2 regions of the Thermophilibacter sp. ZX-H3 genome follow, and region 2 is predicted to be linked to the other one. Evidence: predicted binding sites of a transcription regulator. Region 2 holds the regulator's gene; the other holds the start of a gene.
The links. Region 2 encodes NrdR, which represses ribonucleotide reductase genes. Its sites were predicted from a motif close to AAACACNATATATNGTGTTT; they were not measured.
Positions count from the first base shown of each region.

Region 1: the regulator NrdR is predicted to act here: its motif matches at 6,290-6,309, upstream of nrdD (anaerobic ribonucleoside-triphosphate reductase).

Region 1 is NZ_JBQXES010000004.1:40,614-49,792, reverse strand. Features, by position in the region: gene mgtA (magnesium-translocating P-type ATPase) at 1-1,650, opposite strand, end outside; gene nrdG (anaerobic ribonucleoside-triphosphate reductase activating protein) at 2,028-2,585, opposite strand; gene ACULPM_RS02735 (nuclear transport factor 2 family protein) at 2,582-3,706, opposite strand; gene nrdD (anaerobic ribonucleoside-triphosphate reductase) at 3,959-6,181, opposite strand; gene ACULPM_RS02725 (pyridoxal phosphate-dependent aminotransferase) at 6,513-7,673, shown strand; gene ACULPM_RS02720 (Cof-type HAD-IIB family hydrolase) at 7,679-8,506, shown strand; gene ACULPM_RS02715 (nitroreductase family protein) at 8,606-9,179, shown strand, end outside.
Region 2 is NZ_JBQXES010000016.1:49,249-58,427, reverse strand. Features, by position in the region: gene miaB (tRNA (N6-isopentenyl adenosine(37)-C2)-methylthiotransferase MiaB) at 1-1,308, shown strand, start outside; gene miaA (tRNA (adenosine(37)-N6)-dimethylallyltransferase MiaA) at 1,305-2,249, shown strand; gene hflX (GTPase HflX) at 2,236-3,630, shown strand; gene ACULPM_RS07930 (heparan-alpha-glucosaminide N-acetyltransferase) at 3,520-4,281, opposite strand; gene lexA (transcriptional repressor LexA) at 4,282-4,938, opposite strand; gene ACULPM_RS07920 (LysM peptidoglycan-binding domain-containing protein) at 5,135-5,572, shown strand; gene nrdR (transcriptional regulator NrdR) at 5,671-6,120, shown strand; gene dut (dUTP diphosphatase) at 6,113-6,559, shown strand; gene ACULPM_RS07905 (NCS2 family permease) at 6,640-7,953, shown strand; gene ACULPM_RS07900 (uracil-xanthine permease family protein) at 8,031-9,179, shown strand, end outside.

The sequences.
Region 1 (9,179 bases), on a different contig from region 2:
GGCGGCACTTCTCTTGGGAGGGTCAAGAAAGGCGAGGTAGCCAACGAGGACCATGTCCTTCTCGCCCTCCTGGGCGAGCCCGCCCGCCTCGGGCGAGCCCTCGCGCACGGCCACGCCGAGGACCCTCATGCCTTGGTCGGCGAGGGACGCCGCCCGTTGCATAATCGCGTTTGCGAGCTCGGGGGCGAGAGGGACGGCCTCCCCCCTCACCTGCGCCTCGGCACAGGCCTCGACGACCTCCTCGATCGCGCCCTTGCAGATGAGGAGCCCCGGTCCAGTTTCGTCATCGACCACGACGCTTACGCGCCGCCGCTCGAAGTCGAAGGGCAGCTCGTCGACAAGTGCGTATCGGTCGCACAGCCCCTCGGCCGAGGGATCGACCTCGAGGGTCCGACGAATGATCGCGGAGTCGACGAGGTTCTTCATGCCCGTGCCGAAGAAGCTGTTCATGAACGCGGCGCGCAGCACCTCCACGTCATCCTCGCCAAGGACGTTGAGGTGGCGCTCGAGGACGACGCGGTCCTCGGTGAGCGTGCCGGTCTTATCGCAGCAGAGAACGTCAACGGCTCCGAGGTCGCTTATCGCGTCGAGCCGCTTGACGATGACCTTGTCGCGCGAGAGGTCGACCGCCCCTTTGCCCAGGCAGCAGGTGACGAGCACGGGAAGCATCTCCGGCGTGAGCCCCACGGCTACGGAGAGGGAGAAGAGCAGGGCGTCCACCCAGTCCCCCGTGGTAACCCCCGAGATGAGTGCGACGACGGGAACCATGACGAGCATGAGGCCCACGAGCAGGCGGCTCGTTGTTGCGACGCCCTCGCCGGACGCCGTTGCGCGGTCGCGCGCGACGCTCGATGAGAGCTCCGTCGCGGCCTGCCCGATGAGGGTGGACGTGCCCGTGGCCACCACGACGCCGACCCCGCTGCCAGAGATCACGCTACTCCCCAGGAAGAGGAGGTCGTCGAGATCGGTCACCGCGGCGTCGGAGGGAATCGGGCCGTCGAGCTCGTGGTGCTTCTCGACATCCAGGGACTCGCCCGTGAGGGCGGACTGGCTTACGAAGAGATCCCGCGAGGCAATGAGGCGCAGGTCGGCGGGAACGAGGCTCCCGGAGGAGAGATGGACGACGTCGCCCACCACCACCTCGTCAAGCGACACCTCCACGCGGCCGACGTCCGCGCGCTCGACGGTGCAGGTGGTCTCGATCATCTCGGCGAGCGCCGCGGCGGCGTTGTCGCTGCGCTCGCCCTGGACGAGTCTCAGCATGCCTGAGACCAGCACCATGACGGCGATGATGGCGGGCGTGGTGAGGTCGCGCGCCCCGGACGTGGCAAAGACCCAGTCCGTGAGCACGGAGACGATGGCGATAAGGACGAGGATGCCCGTGAAGGGGTCAAGGAACGCGGCGGCTGCGCGCCGGGGGAGCGACGGCCGCTCGGCGTGGCCGAGGCGGTTCTCGCCCCAGAAGGCGCGCATGGTCTCCACCTCGTCAGGGGAGAGGCCGCCATCGCGGGTGCCGAGCTCGTCGAGCAGGCGGGCGGGCGACGCTTTCGCCACGTGGCGCAGCCAGTCCGATCCGGCGGCGTTTGGGGTGGGGCTGTTGACGGTACGGGCGCGTGCGAGGGCACGCGAGAAGAGGGTGGCCAGCAGCATGGTGCCACCTCACAATCCCGGGATACGAGAAGGGCCGCTCACGCGGCCCGTGGGAGTGCTTCTTGAGCGTGCGCTACGCGCGTCGGCGCCAGCCGTCCCGACCGGCAGGCGCCTCTCCCATGGACCTTGGTGCATCGTGACTGTGACTATCGCTCATGGGAAAACCACCTCCCTTGGGTCTGGGCGCGTGCCCGTCTCTCCTAGCTCTGGTCAGTATGCCCGATTTCTCCGCGCCTCACAAGGAGGGGCGGTGAGACAGGGCCGTGCAGAGGGGACAGGCACTTTCGCACGGGCATGCCCGTGCGAAAGTGCCTGTCCCCTCTGCACGGTCAGCCTGACGCCGGTGGCACGAGCCTGACGCCGGTCCCCCCGCACGGCTACATCGTGTGCGTGGAGAAGATCGGCTCGTCCTCCCACCAGACGACGTCGTCGCCGGGCGCCTCGAGCGTGGCGGGGACGTCGATGAGCCGCTGGTTGGACGAGCCGCGGAAGCGCAGCGTGATGTCGTGGAGGTCCTGCACGAAAGGCCCGTCCACGAGGACGTCCAGCGTGTCGAGCAGGCGGTCCGTCACGTCTCCGAGGTTCCAGGCGCCGCCGGGGCGCAGCTGGTCCCAGGTGTGGCCCGAGAAGAGCCAGATGGACTTGTCGCCCCCAAAGCGCTCGCGCACCGCCTCGAGAAAGCCCACGAGCCCCTGCTGGTTTTCCGGCTCCATCGGCTCGCCGCCCAAGATGGTGAGGCCGCCCACGTAGGGCACGTCGAGCGAGTCCATGATCTTCTCGGCAACCTCCTGGGTGAAGGGCTCTCCGGCGTCGAAGTCCCACGCCTCCTCGTTGAAGCAGTTGGGGCAGTGTAGGCGGCACCCGGAGACGAAGAGCGTGGTGCGCACGCCCGGTCCGTTTGCGATGTCGCAGTACTTGATGTTCGCGTAGTTCATGGGTGCTCGCCTTCCGATTCAAAGGGGCGGCGCTGGTCGTGGTCCGCCCGATACTCTTTCACGTGATCGATGCGCCCGTCCGAATCAAAGTGGATTCGAGAGATTCCGTCAAAGATGTAGCTCTCTTCCTCTGTGGCGGAAAACGTCCACGACACAAAGAAAGTCTCTCCATCCGAGTCGGACTCGACTGAGTGGATGTTCCACGCTGTGACCGTCTGGCGAGCAAGCATATGGTCAATCCAGCGGTGCAGCTCGTTGGTACCCACGTATACCGGACCGTAGCACTCCTCGTACACACAACCCAACGAGAAGAGTTTGTCAAAGCGCGAGAAGTCACGCCGCACCCACATGGCGAAGTACTCGGCGATGGCCTGCTCGAACGCATTGGCATTCAAAGACTTCAGGTCGCCTGGCATGGGATGTTCTTTCAGGAACCGGTCTACCGGAGTGGGGGCGCCAGGCGAGAAGAGCGTGTTCTCGGGAACGAGCTGACAGAAGAGCTCAACGATGCTGCGGTCTACGCGAGCTGGAAGAAGGCCGTCATCTTTGGGATCGAAGAGATGCTCGTGATGGGCAATTCGATTTCGACAGATGCCTATGGAACGAATCGCGGAGTCGAGCGTGGCACGGTTTGTGCCAGCTGGCCAAGCATGGTGCAGATAGGGAATCCAGAGCGCTCGCTCATGGGCCTTGTCAGTCAGGTGCGCCCAAAACCCAAAGGATAGGTTCGCAATCGTTGAGTCAGGGCCGAGCCTGCCTCTTGACCCGCGGCCTGCCTCCGCAATCAGACTTCGGTTAAGAGCGTTTGCATCAAACGGAACGCCCGCTCGCGTGCGTCGAGGTATGCTGACGTTGACGGGGGAGGATGAATCAAAAATCCAGTGGTCCTCGCCGTTCCAGCGCTCTCCTATGACACGGTCATAGGCGTTGCGAAGAGCGATCTCGAAGTGGCCGATGTCTTTCAGGAGGACGAGGCAAAGGTCGCTGTTCCATTCATAGAGGCGCATCGCCTCGTCTCTGTTGCCGTGGCGCCGGCTAAGATATGTTGCCAGCCGAGGTTCGGAGAGCCACTTTTCGATCCATGCGCTGCTGTCAGGGTTGCCGACCGTCGATTGATTCATGGCCCTCCCTCCTGGTCAATAGATACGAAAATGCCCCGGTGACATGGAAACCAGCGGTCATCACGGGGCTTGCGAGCTCAGTATAGCACCTTGCCCACCGAGAAGAACCGAAGGGACGCGGCCGGGCCAAGGTCCACGTGCCACACCTAGATAACGCTGCGCGCAGGACCCGAGGATACGGTCCCGCGCGCAGTTCTTGCGCAGCAAGCTGTTTGAGCACGGGGCCGTATCCTCGGGTCCCGCCGGACAGGCCTACAGGTGCAGCACGCGGTCCTTGATCTCCTCGGTGCGGCCCTGGTTCCAGAACTGGGTGCCGATGTAGCCGCACGTCCTTCTCGCCACGTTCATCTTGGACTGGTCGCGGTTGTGGCAGTGCGGGCACTCCCAGACGAGCTTGCCGTCGTCCTCCACGATCTGGATCTCTCCGTCGTAGCCGCACACCTGGCAGTAGTCGCTCTTGGTGTTGAGCTCGGCGTACATGATGTGGTCGTAGATGTACTGCATGACGGAGATGACGGCCTCGAGGTTGTCCTGCATGTCCGGCACCTCCACGTAGGAGATGGCGCCGCCGGGGGAGAGGCGCTGGAACTCGGACTCAAAGCGCAGCTTGGTGAAGGCGTCGATCGGCTCGGTCACGTGGACGTGGTAGCTGTTGGTGATGTAGCCCTTGTCCGTGATGCCCGGGATGATGCCAAAGCGGCGCTGCAGGCACTTGGCGAACTTGTAGGTCGTGGACTCGATCGGGGTGCCGTAGAGCGAGTAGTCGATGTTCTCGGCGGCCTTCCACTCGGCGCACTTGTCGTTCATGCGCTGCATGACGGCAAGCGCGAACGGCGTGGCCTCCTTGTCGGTGTGGCTGTGGCCGGTCATGGCCTTGACGCACTCGTAGAGGCCCGCGTAGCCGAGGCTGATCGTGGAGTAGCCGCCGTAGAGGAGCTTGTCGATCGTCTCGCCCTTCTTGAGGCGCGCGAGGGCGCCGTACTGCCAGAGGATCGGCGCGGCGTCGGAGGTGGTGCCGAGCAGGCGCTCGTGGCGGCAGCGCAGGCCGCGGTGGCAGAGCTCCAGGCGCTCGTCGAAGATCCTCCAGAACTCGTCCATGTCGCCCTTGGCGGAGAGCGCCACGTCAACGAGGTTGATCGTCACGACGCCCTGGTTGAAGCGGCCGTAGTACTTCGGCTTGCCCGGCTCCCAGTTGCCCGCGTTGGACACGTTGTCATAGCCGTTGCCCGAGCGGTCGGGCGTGAGGAAGGAGCGGCAGCCCATGCAGGTGTAGCAGTCGCCGTTGCCCTCGGTCTCGCCCTTGGAGAGCTTGAACTCCTTCATCTTCTTCTCGGAGATGTAGTCCGGCACCATGCGCTTGGCCGTGCACTTGGCCGCGAGCTTGGTGAGGTAGAAGTACGGGGTGCCCTCGCGGACGTTGTCCTCCTCGAGCACGTAGATGAGCTTCGGGAAGGCCGGGGTGATCCAGACGCCCTCCTCGTTCTTGACGCCCTGGTAGCGCTGGCGCAGCATCTCCTCGATGCACATGGCGAGGTCGGCCTTCTCGCGCTCGTTCTTGGCCTCGTTGAGGTACATGAAGACCGTGATGAACGGCGCCTGGCCGTTGGTGGTCATGAGGGTGACCACCTGGTACTGGATGGTCTGCACGCCGCGCGAGATCTCCTCGCGGACGCGACCCTCGACGATCTCGGAGATCTTCTCCTCGCCCGGATCAACGCCGATGGCCGCCATCTCGGCCTCCACCTGGCGGCGGATCTTCTGGCGCGAGACGTCGACGAAGGGTGCGAGGTGCGTGAGCGAGATGGACTGGCCGCCGTACTGGCAGGAGGCCACTTGGGCGATGATCTGCGTGGCGATGTTGCAGGCGGTGGAGAAGCTGTGCGGGCGCTCGATGAGCGTGCCGGAGATCACGGTGCCGTTCTGCAGCATGTCCTCGAGGTTCACGAGGTCGCAGTTGTGCATGTGCTGGGCGAAGTAGTCCGAGTCGTGGAAGTGGATGATGCCCTCGTTGTGGGCCTCGACGATGTCCGCGGGGAGCAGCTCGCGCATGGTGAGGTCCTTGGAGACCTCGCCGGCCATGTAGTCGCGCTGCACGGAGACGACCGTGGGGTTCTTGTTGGAGTTCTCCTGCTTGACCTCCTCGTTGTTGCACTCGATGAGGGCGAGGATCTTGTCGTCGGTCGTGTTCTTGTGGCGCTTCTGGTTCTGCACGTAGCGGTAGATGATGTACTTGCGGGCCACCTCGAAGTGGTGCAGGCCCATGAGCTGGTCCTCGACGAGGTCCTGGACCTCCTCGACGGTGACGGTGTGGCCGGCCTCCATGCACTCGTCGGTGACGTTCAAGGAGGCGAACTTGATCTCGCGCTCGGTGAGGCGCTCCTCCGCGGGGACCTCGCTGTTGGCGGCGCGGATGGCGTTCTCGATCTTGGAGATGTCGAAGGTGACCTCCGAGCCGTTGCGCTTGATGATCTTCATGGCCGTCCCTCTCGCTTTCCTCGTGGGCGCCGCCCAGCTCGGCGCGTATGTCCTCGTAGTTGTGCACGGACTACTATGGCACAACTGGTGGTGGTGTGGCATTAACAAAAACACAAGATATTGTTGACAACCAGTCGAAATGCTGTCGATAAGCCATATCCGTGCAGGTAGGCAAAACGCGTCAGGAAAAAGCATTGGCTCAAATTGACATTGATGTTTCTGTGAGCGGGACGGCGAGCGGCAGGCACCGGCCAAGGAGTAGAGTTCTCTGACAGAGGAGACGGGTGACGGGCGTCCCGGCGCCCCGTCACGAGAGCACGGGAGGGGCCACATGAATTTCTCCAGGCGACTTGACCTGTTCGGCGACGAGGTGTTCGCGGCGCTCAACGCGCGGCGGCGCGCGCTCGAGGCGGAGGGGCGGCGCGTGTACGACCTCTCCGTGGGCACGCCCGACTTCGAGCCGCCGGCGCATGTGGTCGAGGCGCTGCGCGAGAGCGCGGCGGACCCCGCCAACTGGAAGTACTCGCTGCACGACAAGGACGAGCTTCTCGCCGCCGTCTGCTCCTACTACGAGGACCGCTTCGGCGTGGCGGGCGTGACGCCCGACATGGTCATGAGCTGCCGCGGCACGCAGGAGGGCCTGGGCTACGTCTGCGCCGCGCTCGCCGACCCGGGCGAGGTCGGCCTCGTGCCCGACCCGTGCTATCCCGTCTTCCAGAACGCCACGCTGCTCGCCGGGGCCCGTCCCGCCTACTATCCGCTCACCGCCGAGCACGACTTCCTGCCGCGCCTCTCGGAGGTTCCGGCGGAGGTCGCCGACGCCGCCAAGTACCTGATCCTCTCGCTTCCCGCCAACCCCGTGGGCTCGGTGGGCACGCCGGAGGTCTACGAGGAGGCGATCGCCTTCGCCCGCGCGCACGACCTTGTCGTGATTCACGACAACGCGTACTCCGACATCGTCTTCGACGGCGAGCCGGGCGGATCCTTCCTGGCGTATCCCGGCGCGGCCGAGGTGGGCGTCGAGTTCCTCTCGCTCTCCAAGTCCTTCAACGTGACGGGGACGCGCCTGTCCTTCCTCGTGGGTCGCCCCGACGTGGTGGCGGCCGCGCGCAAGCTCCGCGGCCAGGTGGACTTTGGCATGTTCTACCCCGAGCAGGACGCTGCTATCGCGGCGCTCACGGGCCCGCGCGACTCCGTTGAGCACCAGCGCCTGCTCTACCAGGAGCGCCGCGACGCCCTCTGCGACGGCCTCGAGGCAATCGGCTGGGAGCGCCCCAACGCCCACGGCTCGATGTTCGTGTGGGCGCGCATCCCGGGCGGCGGGACCGACTCGATGGCCTTCGCGCTCGAGCTCATGGAGCGCTCCGGCGTGATCGTGACCCCGGGCGCGAGCTTTGGCCCCTCGGGCGAGGGCTATGTCCGCATGGCGCTCGTGATGCCGCCCGACGAGCTCCGCGAGGCCGTGGCCGCCATCGCCGCGGCGGGGATGTGACGCGCGTGGGCGAGAAGAGCCTCGGCCCCACGCCCGCCGCACGCGGTTCTTGGGCTACGCCGGCCCCGATCCGTGCCGCCTTCTTCGACGTGGACGGCACGATGCTCAGCCTCTCGCAGGACGCCGAGCCCGCCTCCACGCGCGAGGCCATCCGCCGGCTCGCCGAGGCGGGCGTCATGCCGATCCTGGCCACGGGGCGCACGCACTACCTGCTCGACAAGGTCGACCTCGCCGACTTCAAGGTGTTCGTGACCTTCAACGGCCAGCTCGTCGAGGTGGGCGGGCGCACGGTGCACTCCAACCCGCTCGACCCGCGCGACGTGGAGACGGCGGTGCGCCAGACGCAGGCCGGCCTCTACAACTGCCTCTTCATGGAGCGCGGCCGCATGTACGCGCACGCCGAGGACGACCGCCTGCGGGAGATGACCGAGCTCACGCACAACCACTACGAGGCGGGCGACGTCGAGCAGGCCCTCAGGAACGACGTCTACCAGCTGAACCTCTTCGTCGACCCCGGCGAGGAGCGCGTCCTTCTCGACCAGACGCGCCACTGCAAGGCCACGCGCTGGTCGGACGTCTTTGCCGACGTCATGCCGGACTCCGGCGGCAAGGACGTGGGCGTGCGGATCGTGATGGAGGAGCTGGGGCTTGCGCCCGAGGAGTGCGTGGCCTTCGGCGACGGCGGCAACGACGTGGACATGTTCCGCGCCGTGGGGACGTCCGTGGCCATGGGCAACGGCAACGACGAGGCGCTCGCCGCCGCGACGTACGTGACCGACCACGTCGACGACGACGGCATCTGGAACGCCTGCGCCCGCCTCGGCCTTCTGTAAAAAGGGGACGTGTTTTCTCTCTCAGAGAAAACGGGACAGGTCTTGGCGGGAGCGCGGAAACCTGTCCCAAATTTGCTGCAAGAAAAAACACGTCCCAAAATGACGGACAGAGAGGGGAGCTGGATGAACGGGATGGAGTTCAGGGACCTCGTGGCGGCGTCGCGGACCTATCGACGCTTCAGCGACCGCCAGGTGGGCAAGACGGTGCTCGAGGGGCTCGTCGACGCGGCGCGCCTCGCCCCGTGCGGCAACAACATGCAGGCGCTGCGCTTCCGCGTGGTCGGGGAGCGCGACGCGTGCGACGCCGTGTTCGGCCACCTGCGCTGGGCGGCGCTCTATCGGGACTGGGACGGGCCCGCCCCGGGGGAGCGCCCGCACGGCTACGTGATCATCTGCCTTCCCGCCCAGCTTGCGGACAATCCCGTCCGCCTCATCGACGTGGGCATCGCGGCGCAGACGATGGCGCTCGCCGCCTGTGCGCGGGGCCTCGGCTGCTGCATGATCCGCAGCTTCGACGCGGGCCTCGCCGAGGAGCTCGCGCTGCCGGAGGAGCTCGTGCCCGCCCTCGTGCTGGCCGTGGGCGGACGCGGCGAGAAGGTCCTGCTCGAGGGCCCGGACACCGAGCACGGCCTCGCCTACTGGCGCGAGCCCGACGGTACCCACTGCGTGCCCA
Region 2 (9,179 bases):
ATGAACCTGCACGACTCCGAGCGCGTGGCCGGCCTGCTCGACGCCTGCGGCTGCATCTGCGTCGAGGACCCCGACGACGCAGACATCGTCGTCTTCATGACCTGCTGCGTGCGCGAGAACGCCGACCAGCGCCTCTACGGGCAGGCCTCCGCCATGGTCTCCGCGCCGACGCCGCCCTCGGGTCGCCGCGTCGTCGCCATCGGCGGGTGCATAGCCCAGCGAGACGGCGAGCGCATCCGCGACCACATCGCCTGCGCCGACGTCGTCTTCGGCACGAGCGCGCTCGCCAGCCTCCCCGGCCTGCTCGAGGAGGCGTTCGCCGCGGACGGCCGCGCCGTCGAGGTCGACACCGTCGAGGAGGGCCGGCCCTTCTCGACCGACCTGCCGAGCCGGCGCGAGAGCCCCTTCCACGCGTGGGTCCCCATCATGACGGGGTGCAACAACTTCTGCACCTACTGCATCGTCCCCTACGTGCGCGGCCGCGAGAAGAGCCGCACCATGGAGAGCGTCGTCGCCGAGGTCGAGCACCTCGTCGCCGACGGGGTCCGCGAGGTGACGCTGCTCGGCCAGAACGTCAACTCCTACGGGCGCAACCTCTACGGCGAGCCGCGCTTCGCCGAGCTTTTGCGCCGCGTCGCCGCGACGGGGGTCGAGCGCATCCGCTTCACCTCCTCAAACCCCAAGGACCTCTCGGACGAGACCATCGCCGCCATGGCGGAGCTCCCGAGCGTCATGCCTCACCTGCACCTCGCCGTGCAGAGCGGCTCGACGAGGGTCCTCAAGGCGATGAACCGCAGCTACACCCGCGAGGAGTACCTCGCGCTCGTCGGGCGCCTGCGCTCCGCGATGCCGCACCTCGCCCTCTCGACCGACATCATCGTCGGCTTCCCCGGCGAGACCGAGGAGGACTTCCTCGACACGCTCTCGCTCGTCCGCGAGGCCGCGTTCTCGTCCGCCTACACGTTCATCTACTCGCCCCGGCCTGGTACCCCCGCCGCCAAGATGGCGGACGACACCCCGCGCGAGGTCATCCAGGGCCGCTTCGACCGGCTTGCCGAGCTCGTCGCCCAGCAGGCGCACGACGCCAACCAGGCCGACCTCGGGACGCTCGCGAGCGTCCTCGTCGAGGGTCCCTCGAAGCGCGACGACGGCATCCTCGTCGGGCACAGCGAGAAGAACCAGACCGTGCACTTCCCGGTCCCGGAGGGCGTCGACGCCGCCTCGCTCGTCGGCTCCATCGTCGACGTGCGCGTCGAGGAGGCGCGCACGTGGTACCTGCGCGGGACCGTCGAGGGCGACCCGCGATGAGCGCCCCGGGCCCCGTCGTCTGCGTCGTCGGGCCCACGGCCTCAGGCAAGAGCGCCGTCGCCGAGCTCGTCGCCGAGCGCCTCGGCGGGCCCGTCGTCTCCGTCGACGCGATGCAGGTGTATCGCGGCATGGACGTGGGCACCGCCAAGACCCCCGTGGCGGAGCGCCGCGCGCCCCTGCTGATGGTCGACGTCGTCGACCCCCTCGAGGACTACTCCGTCAGGCTCTTCCAGAGAGATGCCCGAGCGTGCGTCGATGAGGCGCTGCGAAGGGGCGTCACCCCCGTGCTCGCGGGGGGCACGGGTCTCTACCTCGACGCCGTCATCGACGAGATGGAGTTCCCGTCCGGCGAGCGCGGGGCGGCCTCGCGCGAGCGCTACGAGGCGCTCGCGGCCGAGCGGGGCGCGGAGTGGCTCCATGCTCTGCTCGCGGGGCGCGACCCCGAGAGTGCCGCGCTCATCCACCCCAACAACGTGAGGCGCGTCGTCCGCGCGCTCGAGATGCTCGACGAGGGCGTCTCCTACGCCCGTCATCACGAGGGGCTCCGCCGCCGCGCGCTCCACTACGACGCGCGCATCTGGGGTCTCACGATGTCTCGGGAGCGCCTCTACGCCCGCATCGACGAGCGCGTGGACCGCATGGTCTCCCAGGGGCTCGTGGAGGAGGTCTCCGGGCTCGCGAGGCGCGGCCTCACCCCTGGGACGACGGCCGGGCAGGCGATCGGCTACAAGGAGGTCCTCGGCGCGCTCGCGGGCGAGATGACGCTCGACGAGGCGGTGGAGCTCGTGAAGCTCAGGAGCCGGCGCTACGCCAAGCGACAGCTGTCCTGGCTCAGGCGCGACGGCCGCGTGCGCTGGCTCGACCTCGACGACATCACGCCGGAGGCCGCCGCGCGGGTCATCGTCTCCGAGCTCGGGGGTGAGCCCCATGCCTCGATTTAGCCCGCTCTCGACGGCGCCCGTGCCGGAGCGCGCCATTCTCGTCGGCGTGGACCTCGGCAGGTCGGAGTGGTCCTGCGAGGAGTCCCTCGCCGAGCTCGCCCGCCTCGCCGAGACCGACGGGGCCGAGGTCGTCCATACCATGTACCAGCGCCTCGACGCCCCCGTGCCGCGGACGTTCATCGGGCGCGGCAAGGTCGAGGAGCTCTGCTCGCTCGTCCGCGAGCTCGGGGCCGACGTCGTCATCTTCGACGACGAGCTCACCCCCTCGCAGCAGGCGAACCTCGAGCGCGCGGTGGGGGAGCCCGTCAAGATCATCGACCGCACCGCGCTCATCCTCGACATTTTCGGCGTCCACGCCCGGACGCACGAGGGGCGGCTCCAGGTGCAGCTCGCCCAGCTCCAGTACGTCCTGCCGCGCCTTCGCGGCATGTGGAGCCACCTCGTGGGCGAGCAGACGAGGGGCGGCATCGGGAGCCGCTTCGGCCAGGGTGAGAGCCAGCTCGAGGTCGACCGCAGGCTCGTGAGGTCGCGCATCTCCACCCTTCGCCGCGAGCTCGAGCGGCTCGAGCGGCGCCGGGGCGTGCAGAGCAAGGCCCGCTGGGACTCCGGCGTCTGGCGGGTCGCGCTCGTCGGCTACACCAACGCGGGCAAGTCGACCCTGCTGAACCTCCTCACGGGCGCGAACGTCTACGCGAAGGACGAGCTCTTCGCGACGCTCGACCCCACGACGCGCTCGCTCGTGCTCGACGAGGGGAGAAAGGTCACCCTCACCGACACCGTCGGGTTCATCCAGAAGCTCCCGACGACGCTCGTCGAGTCCTTCAAGTCGACGCTTGCCGAGGTCCGCGCCGCCGACCTCGTCCTTCTCGTCGTCGACGCCTCGGACCCCCACCGAGAGCTCGAGATCGATGCCGTCCGCTCCGTGCTGGATGACATCGGCGCGTCTGGGATCAGGAGCGTCACCGTCCTCAACAAGTGCGACCTCCTCGACCAGGAGGGGCTGCGCGAGGCGGGTGCGGCCCATCCCGACGCCGTTGCCATCTCCGCCCGCACCGGCTGGGGCGTGCGGGGGCTGCTCTATAGGATCGCGCGGGAGGCCGCCGAGGGAAGCGTCACCATGAGCGTGCTCGTGCCCTACGACAAGGGCCTGCTCATGAAGATGGTCCACGAGCGATGCCAGGTCATGCGAGAGAGCTACGTCCAGGGCGGCCTCATGGCCACGGTCAAGGCCGACGAGCGCATGGCGCGCACGCTCGCACCGTACGAGGTGCTATCCGAAGACGAGCTCGAGGGCCTCGCAGAGGACGAGAAGGACGGGCTGGTGGATGACATAGACGGCCAGGGCATGCCTTCCGACGAAGTTGAGCGGGGCGACGCGTAGCCGGCGGGCCCAGCCGGGATAGCCCCGCTCGGCCCAGGATGACCCCATCGCGGCCCCGGCGAGGTAGAGCATGAGATAGGGGAGGAGCGGGTAGTAGTCCCCCGAGGAGAAGGCGGGCCCGGGCAGCCCCAGCCAGGAGAGCCACTCGCTCCCATAGGCCCATTCAGGCAGGGCGACGCTCACGGGGCCGATGCCGACGAAGCCGCGCGGCAGGCCGAGCAGCGCGACGAAGGCGACGAGGAGGGCGGCCGCGGCGACGGGCCCGCGCGGGACGAGGCCTCCCGCCGCGAGCGCCCACGTGACGAGCGTGCAGGCGGCCATGCAGTAGATGATGCCGAACGATATGGGCGTATCGACCGACGCGACGCTCGTCACGACGAAGATGGCGAGCGCGACGGCCGCGTACTGCGCCCCCCGCCTCAGGTTGCTCCTTGAGAGCGGGAACATGCAGCCCGCGATAAAGACGAAGGTCCATGAGATGCTCGCCCGCCAGACGTCCTGGAGGGGAGGGGCGAACCACCCGAGGTCGAGGCCGTAGATGAAGCGCAGGTCATAGCAGAGGTGGAAGAGAACCATCGATATGACGGAAAGGCCGCGCGCCGCGTCGAAGGCCCCGATGCGACCGCCCTGCGGCCTGTCTGAGCCGCCCACCTACGAGATGGAGCGGATGAGGGCCGTCACCCTGCCGAGGATGACGGGGTCGTCGACGTAGATCGGGTCCATGCTGTCGTTCTCCGGCTGCAGCCGCACGCGGTCGCGCTCGCGGTAGAAGGTCTTCACCGTGGCGGAGTCGTCGATGAGGGCGACGACGATCTCACCGTTGTGCGCGTCGTGCTGCTCCTTCACGACGATGTAGTCACCGTCGAAGATCCCCGCGTTGATCATCGACTCCCCGCGCACGCGCAGGATGAAGGAGCTCGCGTCACCGACGATCGAGGTGGGGAGGGTGAGCGTCTCCTCGACGTTCTGCTCGGCGAGGATGGGCGTCCCGGCGGCGACGCGCCCGACGAGCGGCAGCGAGATGAGGTTGCGGTCGACGTCTTGGGAGACGCTCGCCTGCGGAACCTGCTCGTCCGTGGAGGACGCCTGCTTGTCCACGACCTCGATCGTGCGCGGCTTCTTGGAGTCCCTGCGGATGAGCCCGTGCTCCTCGAGCACCTTGAGATGCATGTGGACCGTCGAGGGCGAGGCGAGGCCCACGGCGGCACCGATCTCGCGCACCGAGGGCGGATAGCCGTGCTCGGTCGAGTAGGTGCGGATGAAGTCGTAGATGGCGAGCTGACGCTTGCCGAGCTTTCCACGTGTCATGTTGTGCCTCCTTGTCCTCCGTCATCCCATCATAGCCGATTTCGAGAAATTCGCAAACATTTGTTCGTCAAATCTCTTGACACGAACAATTGTACCACCATAATTGAGTACAGACGTTCCGGTAATTCCGAGGGGCCAATTATTGTCCGGCCCGTCCGATATAACCGTCCCAGCACACAGAACGAGAGGGGACACCATGAGCCACAACGCCTGCACCGCCGTCTACGCCTTCGAGGGCACCGCCGCGCTCGCTGCGCGTCCCGCACGCCGCCTCACCCTGGTCGAGGGAGGCCTTGGTCGCAGGCACGGAGCGCCGGTGCGGCGCGCGGGGGAGCTCGACGCGAGGCAGCTCGGCCTGGCCCTCGTCGCGGGCGTCGCCGTCGTGGCCGCCATCGTGCTCGGGTCCATCCTCTCCGACCTCGTCATATCGTCCTCGCGCGCCCGAGCCCTCGAGGGCGTCGCCACGACGACCGTCACGGTCTCGGAGGGCGACTCCCTCTGGGGCATCGCGGCCGAGCGCCCCGTCGACGGCGTCGAGACCGCGGACCTCGTGCGCTGGATCGCGGACGCCAACTCCCTCGATGACGCCTCGCTGCGGCCCGGCCAGTCCCTCGTCGTTCCTGCGAGGGGATAGCGGCCCTTCCTTTCCAACGCATTTCAAGACGGCCCGACCGCGGCATCTTTGTGCATTTTGTGATAACTTCACTAGGTGCCGTTTGCCGAGGAGGTTAGATGCGCTGTCCTAAATGCGGTTGCGAGGAGTCGAAGGTCGTCGACTCGAGGCCCTCGGAGAGCAATGACGCCATCAGGCGTCGACGAGAGTGCACGAGCTGCGGGTTCAGGTTCACCACGTACGAGCGCTGCGAGGAGGTCCCGCTCCTGGTCATCAAGCGCGACGGCCACAAGGAGCCCTTCGACCGGCAGAAGCTCATGCGCGGCCTCCTCACGGCCACAGTGAAGCGCGACGTCCCCATGAGCGCCCTCACGGGGCTCATCGACAACATCGAGTCCACGCTTCGCGACTCCGGCAGGACGGAGGTCACCTCAGCCGACCTGGGCAGCATGGTGCTCAAGCGCCTGGTCTCCATCGACAAGGTCGCCTACGTCCGCTTCGCCTCCGTGTACCGCGACTTCAAGGACGTCGACGAGTTCAGCGAGGAGCTGAGGAGCCTTAATGACTGACGACAGGATCGACCTTCCCATCAAGCGGCTCGACCCCACGGTCGAGCTGCCGACCTACGCCTACGAGGGGGACGCCGGGCTCGACCTCAGGGCCAACGAGGACGTGACGCTCGCCCCGCACGAGCGCCGGCTCGTCTCGACGGGCCTCGCCATCGCCATCCCGGAGGGCTACGCGGGCTTCGTGCAGCCCAGAAGCGGCCTTGCGCTGCGCGAGGGCCTCTCGATGGCGAACACCCCCGGCCTCATCGACGCCCACTACCGCGGCGAGCTCAAGGTCTGCGCCGTCAACCTCGACGACCGCAAGCCCATACGCATCGAGCGCGGCGAGCGCATCGCGCAGCTCGTCATCCAGCGCGTCCCCGTCGTCCGCCTCGTCGAGGTCGACGAGCTCGACGAGACCGACCGCGGCGCCGGCGGCTTCGGCTCGAGCGGCGTCTAGGCCCCGCGCATCAGGTTCCCCCGCCGCCCGTGCGGCGTCCGAACGCAGTGTACGTGTCACAACGGAAAGGGATGCATTACATGGAAAAGTTCTTCAAGGCCCAGCAGAGGGGGTCGAGCGTCGGACAGGAGCTTCGCGCCGGCCTGACGACGTTCCTCGCGATGGCGTACATCATCGCGGTGAACCCCTCGCTGCTCACCCAGGCGGGCATTCCCGCGACGGCAGCCGTCACCGCCACCTGCGTTGGCGCCGGCATCATGACGATCTGCATGGGCCTGTTCTCCAACCGCCCGCTCGCCTGCGCCTCCGGCATGGGCGTCAACGCCGTCTTCGCGTTCAGCCTGACCGCCATCGCGGGCGGTGACTGGCACGCCGCGAGCGCCGTCATCTTCATCGAGGGCATCGCGATCCTCATCCTTGTCCTCTGCGGCCTGCGCGAGGCCATCATGGACGCGATCCCCGTGTCCCTGCGCCACGCGATCTCTGTCGGCCTCGGCCTGTTCATCGCGATGATCGGCCTCAAGGACGGCGGCATCATCGTCGCCGACGAGTCCACGATGGTCGCCCTCGGCGACGTCTTCAGCCCGACCTTCCTCGTCGGCCTCATCTCCATCATCGCGACGATCGTGCTGTACGCCATGAACGTCAAGGGCTCGCTGCTGCTCGGCATCATCGTCGCCGTCGTCGCCGGCATCCCCCTCGGCGTCACGCAGCTTCCCGCCGGCATCGTGTCCGGCCTCGACTTCTCCTCCTTCGGCGCCCCGTTCCTCGCCGACGAGGCCGGAGTGATGGGCATCGCCAAGGTCGTCACCAACCCCACGCTGCTCGTCTTCGCGTTCTCCCTCATGATGTCCGACTTCTTCGACACCATGGGGACCGCGATGGCGGTGGCCAAGCAGGGTGAGTTCCTCGAGCCCGATGGCCGCGTCCAGAACATCAAGGAGATCCTGATCGTCGACTCCGCCGCCGCCGCGGTGGGCGGCCTGACCGGCGCCTCCTCGATCACCACGTTCGTCGAGTCCGCCTCCGGCGCTGCCGACGGCGGCCGCACCGGCCTCACCTCCGTCACCGCCGGCGTGCTGTTCATCATCGCCGCGTTCTTCTCGCCGCTCATCTCCATCGTCAACTCCGCCACCACCTGCGGCGCCCTCGTGTTCGTCGGCTTCCTCATGATGAGCGAGGTCGCGGAGATCGACTGGTCCGACCTCCTCGAGGGCCTGCCCGCCTTCCTCATCGTGGCCGGCGTCCCGATGACCTACTCGATCTCGAACGGCATCGGCTTCGGCTTCATCGCGTACGTGATCGTCGCCGCCGTCACCGGCCAGCTCAAGAAGGTCAAGCCGCTCATGTGGGTCGCTGCCGTCGCCTTCCTCGTCTACTTCCTCGTCGTCTAGCGCGAGGCGCCCCTGCGCGGGCCCGGGCACGGCGCCCGGGCCCGCTTTCTTGTACGCACGTCCCGAAGGGAGGTCTCATGAGCTCTCATGAGCGTGAGGTCATCGGCGTCGACGACCGCGTCTCGGTCGGCCGCGCCATTCCGCTCGGCATCCAGCACATGATGTCGATGTTCGGCTCGACGGTGCTCGTCCCGGTCCTCACCGGGCTCGACCCCAACGTCGCCATCATGTGCTCGGGCATCGGAACGATCTGCTACCTGCTGGTGACCGGCAACAAGATTCCGAGCTACCTCGGCAGCTCGTTCGCCTTCATCAGCCCCATCCTCGCCGTCGGCGCGACCAAGGGGCTTGACGCCGCCATGTCCGGCGTCATCGTCGCCGGCATGGTGTTCCTCGTCGTCGCCGGCATCATCCGCCTCGTGGGCACGGGCTGGCTCGACCGCTTCCTGCCGCCCGTCCTCGTCGCTTCGGTGATGGTCGTCATCGGCGTCGGCCTCTCCGCGACCGCGGCCGACATGGCCTTCATGACCGACCTGCCGGACGGCACGTCCGCGTTCTTCGGCGTCGGCGCCATCGTCGCCGCTGTGACGCTGGTCGCTGCCGTGGTCTTCTCGAGCATGGGCGGCATGTTCGGCACCATCCCCGTCCTTCTCGCCATCATCGTCGGGTATCTCGTCTCCATCCCCTTCGGCCTCGTCGACTTCTCGCCCGTCGCGCAGGCCGCCTGGGTCGGCCTGCCGAGCGTCTCGGCGCCGCGCTTCGACTGGGGCGCGGTCGCGCTCGTCGCCCCGGTCGCCGTCGTCGTGGTCATCGAGCACATCGGCCACCTGCTCGCGGTCGGCGAGATCGTGGGCAAGGACTATCGCTCCATGCTGCCGCGCTCGCTCGCCGGCGACGGCATCTCCACGATGATCTCCGGCTTCCTCGGCGGACCCCCGACGACCACCTATGCGGAGAACATCGGCGTCATGAGCGTGACCCGCGTCTACTCGACGCAGATCTTCTGGTACGCGGGCGGGTTCGCCCTCGTCATCGGCGGCTTCTGCCCCAAGCTTGCGGCGCTCATCCAGTCGATCCCGAGCCCGGTCATGGGCGGCGTGTCGCTCCTGCTCTTCGGCCTCATCGCGTCGAATGGCCTGCGCATGCTCGTCTCCAACCGCGTCGACTTCGACGTCAACCGCAACCTCATGATCGCGTCGGTCGTCATCATCCTCGGCGTGGGCATG